One region of the Pedobacter folensis genome, then DNA from elsewhere that is predicted to be linked to it. Evidence: riboswitches for the same ligand, from Rfam matches in the RefSeq annotation. Region 1 holds a riboswitch; the other holds the start of a gene.
What was found. A riboswitch is a leader RNA that binds a small molecule or an ion and turns the genes downstream of it on or off. The one in region 1 is predicted to bind S-adenosylmethionine.

Region 1 (3,190 bases):
TTTTGGTACATAAACCTGCACCCTGGTAATCGAATAACCCGAAGGGAAATAACGCACATAATAACCGTCTGGGTGTTTGGTCCAGATACCACTTGGCACATCGCTTCTTGGTGGCGCCATACCCGCTATAATCGCATATTTTTCCATATCTGCGTAGGTATAATTTCCAGAAGCGACTAACTGGCGGATATTATTTTCTGCTTCAAAAACGGCCCTCACACCTGCAGGCAATTGATCTTTGGCCTTTTCCATTACATCGAAGGGTAAAATGCCTAATGCACCACCTTCTAATTGGGTAAGTTGTTTTGGTGTTAATAATTTAATGGCAGTTACTTTAACTTGTCCATTAAAATCGGCAAATTTTGTTCTGGCAATGATCGTCCAGAGTAAAGCCTGGATATCATGTTGGTCTACATCAGGATGTTTCTCAGCGCTTTTCAGAATAGAAACCACAATTTCTTCCTTCGGACCTAAAACTGGTGCAAACATATAACCATCGCCTTTTGATGGCGCAAAAGTTCCGGCTTTTAAACAATAACTTTTATTGGTCATTTCGTATAAACCTTCGCAAAGTACAAAACCACCCTCTGGGTTTTTAGGCAATAAATATAATGGCTGGGCCTTTAAATTTAATGAATTAATGAAATCAGGTAGCTTTTCGCCTTCTCTGTTTACATCTTCAAAGCTGGTGGTAATGGCAGCGGGCTGTTTTAAAAACTTGTCTACCCCTAAGGCTTTAGCACCCTGAGCAGTGCCTACTTTTAACAGTTTGTCTTTTAAACCTCCGAATTGGGCGTTTGCGCTGCTTAAACCTATTACAGTAAAGAGCAGGCCTAAACATAGGGCTTTTGTATTTTTCATCATGATTAAATTTAGATAGGTAACACAAACTTAGAATTTTAAGCGTTAATTTCTTATTAAAAGTTTCGCATTGTCATCACACCATAAAAATACACCATTCATTTTCAGTGCGTTAATGTAATTTCGAAATTTTATTTTGTGGATTAAAATTAAATTCAGACATTTGGAATATTATTTGGCAGAAAGCTAAATAAAAGTCAATCTTCACAGGTTGATTTATAAAGAAGTGGCGAGAGACTGGCTCGATGACCCACTGGCAACCCTCAGAAAGAGAAGGTGCCAATTCCTGACCGGATAACATGGTGTTATTTGGAGATATAAATTAGAACTGATGAAAACATTAAATCTTCAATCGCTAAGCGAACCCAGTGCTAACCTTAAAAAGGTAGAACGGACTTCTATTTCTTTTATTTGTTGCGAGATGCGTGCGATTACTTGTATGTGCTGTTGCATACAGTAATTTAAAAATCTTCCTTTTTTGTTTCTTTCAAATTGGAAGGTCCCGCGAAATCGGGATACGCCCTGTTAGGTTTTAGGATTACCCTAATTTCCACCTATCTAAATCACACCAAAAAAAAAATAGAAATTATGTCAACATCATATAAATTTGAAACTTTACAATTACACGCTGGTCAGGAAATAGATCCTACAACTGGATCAAGAGCGGTTCCTATTTATCAAACCACTTCTTACGGCTTTAAAAATGCCGAACATGGGGCTAATTTATTTGCTTTAAAAGAGTTTGGAAATATCTATACCCGGATCATGAATCCAACCAACGATGTTTTCGAAAAACGTATTGCGGCTTTAGAAGGTGGTGTAGCTGCTTTGGCCGTAGCCTCAGGACAAGCCGCTCAATTTATAGCCTTAAACAACATATTGGAAGCTGGAGACAGTATCGTTTCTTCATCTCACATTTACGGTGGAACTTATAATCAATTTAAAGTAGCTTTCAAACGTTTGGGTATACATGTCGATTTTGCAAATCCGGATGTGCCTGAAGAATTTGAAAACAAAATTACCGATAAAACCAAAGCGATCTTTTTAGAAACCATTGGCAATCCGGCGTTTAGTGTTCCTGATTTCGAAAAAATTGCGGCCATTGCAAAAAAATATGATCTGCCATTGGTGGTCGATAATACTTTCGGCGCAGGTGGTTATTTGTTTAAACCCTTAGAGCATGGCGCCAATATCGTGGTCGAATCGGCAACGAAATGGATTGGTGGCCACGGTACCAGTATTGGCGGTGTAATCGTTGATGGTGGAAATTACAACTGGGGCAATGGAAAATTCCCACAATTCTCTGAGCCTTCGGAAGGTTATCATGGTTTGGTTTTTAGCGATGTTTTTGGCATCGGCGGACCATTCGGCAATATCCAGTTTATTATCCGGGCCCGTGTAGAAGGATTAAGAGATCTTGGACCGGCCTTATCCCCTTTCAATTCTTTTCTTTTATTACAAGGATTAGAAACTTTATCGCTCCGCGTTCAGCGCCATGTAGATAATGCATTAGAATTAGCCACCTGGTTAGAAAACCATCCATTGGTTAAAGAAGTTCAATACCCTGGTTTGGCCAGCAGCAAATACAACAACCTGGCTAAAAAATATTTAAGCAATGGTTTTGGGGCAGTATTATCGTTCGAGTTGGCCGGAAGCAAAGAAAACGCAACACAGGTAATTGATAACTTAAAACTGGTATCGCATCTGGCCAATGTAGGTGATGCCAAAACATTGATCATTCAGCCTTCAGCCACAACACACCAGCAATTAAGCGAAACAGAACAATTGGCAGCGGGTGTTAAACCAAATGCCTTAAGGGTTTCAGTCGGCATTGAGCATATTGATGATATTAAAGCCGATTTCGAACAAGCGTTCGCCACCATTAAAGCTACCGCTCCAACAGCGCATTTACAAGCCTAACCGTTAATATTCCGAATACAACAAAACAATGAGTACAACATCAACATATCACTATAATAAACAGTTCAAATTAGAGAGCGGAAAAAAAATCCGTAACCTGCAGATTGCTTATCAAACTTATGGCAAATTAAATGCAAATAAAGATAATGTGATTTGGGTTTGCCATGCACTTACCGCCAATGCTGATGTTTTTGAATGGTGGGAAGGTTTATTCGGTCAAAACTCATTGTTCAATCCGGAAGAGCATTATATCGTTTGTGCCAATGTTTTAGGTTCGCATTATGGTAGCTCGAACCCATTAAGTACCAATCCCGTAACAGGTTTGCCTTATTATCTTTCATTTCCTCAGTTTACCATCCGCGATTTAGTATCGGCACACCAGTTATTGGCATCGCATTTAGGTATTGAT
Region 2 (3,190 bases), on a different contig from region 1:
AAATGTGCTAAATTTCCATGCTTCTGACGATAGTTATTACGAAGAATGGTTTCAGGAAGTAGAAGACGGCTGGATTGTGGGCGTAAATTTTCAGCAACACGTTATTACCGAGTTTCGCGACAATAACATCGATTATTACATTAACTTTGGTGGTGCTTTTGACAACCTGCCATGGCGCACCTTAAAACCTTTACAGTTCTTTAAAAAAGTTGAAGAACTGCTGACAAAAAGATTAAACTAAATATTTATTTTTATATAGTTAAATACACAAAATTTAAAATGGAACAACAAAATTATCAATATCAGGACAACAGTGTTTTTGTACAGGAAAAATCTGCATCTAAACGTTTCTTCGGAAATGTTTTCTTATGGATGTTCGTCGCACTAGCTGTTTCTACAGTTGCAGCTTATTTTATCGCCAGTACACCGGCGGTATTGGATTATCTTTTATCCTATAACCCACAAACAGGTAAGGGCGGCTTTACCGTTTTAGGGTACATCGCAATATTTGCTCCTCTAGGGTTAGTATTCTTAATGGGTGCTGGTATGCAAAGAATGTCTTATCAGGCATTAATTGGTGTGTTTTTGCTTTATTCTATATTAACAGGAGTAATGCTCAGCTTTATCTTGTTAACTTACTCCTTGCCATCAGTTGTAATTAGTTTTGCTGCGGCTGCTGCGATATTTGCGGTAATGGCAATAATGGGATATACCACAGATACCGATCTAAGTAAATTTGGCCCTATATTATTTGCAGGTGTAATTGGTTTGGTGATCATCAGCATAATCAATATGTTTTTAGGTAGCTCAACATTGGGTTACATTATGGGTTTTATCGGAGTGGCGATTTTTACTGCATTAACTGCGTACAAAGTTCAGGAGCTTAAAAGAATTGGTGAAGGATTAGATGAAAACGGAAACACTTTAGGTGTAAATGAGAGCAAAAAGCTAGCAATTATGGGTGCGTTGTCGCTTTATATCACTTTTATCAACTTGTTTTTGTCGCTGTTACGCATTTTCGGTAACAGAAGATAAACCTAAATAACAGAACAATATTCTTAAGGCTGCGCAGTTTTGCGTGGCCTTTGTAATTTTATTTGGTAGCGAAGCGATAATTTTTGGAATTGATGTTGCTTTGTTGCATTTTTGTATGCTTATTAAGAAAGACGGAGGGATTAGACCCAACGAAGTCTTAGCAACCTGTAACCATACAAGGTGCTAAATTCTATTCTGCAAATAGCGGAAACAGATAAGTTTAGGATTACGATTCACGTACCAACTTTTTAAATAAGCCTTTTAGGATGTAATAATGTATAATGGAAGATGTATGATATGTCTTGCCATTTGCCATTTTCCATCCCACATTTTACACAACAAATGGGTATAAGAGAAGAATTAGAAAAACGTATTTTGGTGATTGATGGTGCAATGGGTACCATGATTCAGCGATATACCTTAACCGAAGAAGATTTTAGAGGGGAGCGATTTAAAAACCATCCCTGTGATGTAAAAGGCAATAACGATTTGCTCAACATCACACGTCCGGATATTATTAAAACAATACACCTGGAGTACCTGGCGTCTGGTGCCGATATTATCGAAACCAACACGTTTAGTACACAGCGCATTTCCATGGCCGATTACCAGATGGAAGACCTTTCTTACGAAATGAGTTTCGAAGGCGCGCGAGTGGCAAAAGAAGCCGTAAACGAGTTCATGGCTGCAAATCCAGACCGTAAATGTTTTGTGGCTGGTGCTATAGGCCCAACAAACCGTACCCTTTCCATGTCGCCTAATGTAAACGACCCTGGTTTTAGGGCGGTTTATTTTGATGAGCTGGAAGCCGCTTATTACGAGCAGGTACGTGGTTTGGTTGATGGTGGTTCGGATGTATTATTAATCGAAACCATTTTCGATACTTTAAATGCTAAAGTGGCCATTGTAGCCATTAAAAAATATGAAGAGGTAATTGGCCGTAAACTGGAGATCATGATTTCCGGCACCATTACCGATGCCTCCGGAAGGACACTTTCAGGTCAAACTGCCGAAGCTTTCTTAAACTCTGTCATGCATGCAAAACCATTAAGTATTGGTTTTAACTGTGCTTTGGGTGCTAAAGAAATGCGTCCGCATATCGAGGAACTCGCTGCAAAAGCAGGCTGTTATGTTTCGGCCTATCCAAATGCAGGTTTACCAAACGAATTTGGTGCTTATGATGAACAACCGCACGAAACGGCACATTTGGTTGATGACTTTATTGCATCAGGTTTTGTGAACATCGTGGGAGGCTGTTGTGGTACTACACCAGAGCATATTGGCTGTATTGCGAAAAATGCAAGGAAAGCGGAACCCCGCAAAATCCCGGTATTGGAGCCTTACATGCGTTTAAGCGGATTGGAGCCTGTAACCATTACTCCGGAAAGCATTTTCGTGAATATTGGTGAAAGAACCAATATTACAGGATCTCCTAAATTCTCTAAACTGATTTTGGGTGGCGATTACGAAGCTGCACTGGCTGTTGCTTTGCAGCAGGTTGAAGGCGGTGCGCAGGTAATTGATGTGAACATGGATGAAGGGATGTTGGATTCAGAAGCCGCGATGACTAAGTTTTTAAACCTCATTGCTTCTGAACCGGATATTGCCAAATTGCCAATCATGGTCGATTCATCTAAATGGTCGGTTATCGAAAATGGCTTAAAATGTTTGCAGGGAAAAGGAATCGTAAACTCCATCTCATTAAAAGAGGGTGAAGATAAATTCCGCGAAAGCGCCCGCAAAATTATGCAATATGGCGCTGCAGTGGTAGTTATGGCTTTTGATGAGCAAGGTCAGGCCGATAATTATGAGCGCAGGAAAGAAATCTGTAAAAGAAGTTACGATATCCTGGTAAACGAAATTGGTTTCCCGGCAGAAGATATTATTTTCGATCCGAACATCTTAACCGTAGCAACAGGACTCGAAGAGCATAACAATTATGCCGTCGATTTTATAAATGCCACCCGTTGGATCAAAGAAAACCTGCCTCATGCTAAAGTGAGCGGAGGGGTTTCTAACATTTCTTTCTCTTTCAGGGGAAATAATACCGTTCGCGAAGCGATGCACTCTGCATTTCTTTATCACGCCATCCAGGCTGGTTTAGATATGGGGATTGTGAACGCCGGAATGTTGGAGGTTTATCAGGAAATTCCAC

Region 2: another riboswitch for S-adenosylmethionine. It lies ahead of metH (methionine synthase); the one in region 1 lies ahead of AC04QZ_RS02475 (O-acetylhomoserine aminocarboxypropyltransferase/cysteine synthase family protein).

What each region holds. Positions count from the first base shown of each region.
Region 1 is NZ_JBWJIF010000001.1:623,661-626,850, reverse strand. It holds gene AC04QZ_RS02480 (hypothetical protein) at 1-864, opposite strand, end outside; SAM riboswitch class I at 1,075-1,185, shown strand; gene AC04QZ_RS02475 (O-acetylhomoserine aminocarboxypropyltransferase/cysteine synthase family protein) at 1,450-2,781, shown strand; gene AC04QZ_RS02470 (homoserine O-acetyltransferase family protein) at 2,810-3,190, shown strand, end outside.
Region 2 is NZ_JBWJIF010000002.1:922,436-925,625, forward strand. It holds gene AC04QZ_RS12555 (hypothetical protein) at 1-241, shown strand, start outside; gene AC04QZ_RS12560 (Bax inhibitor-1/YccA family protein) at 280-1,035, shown strand; SAM riboswitch class I at 1,152-1,256, shown strand; gene metH (methionine synthase) at 1,378-3,190, shown strand, end outside.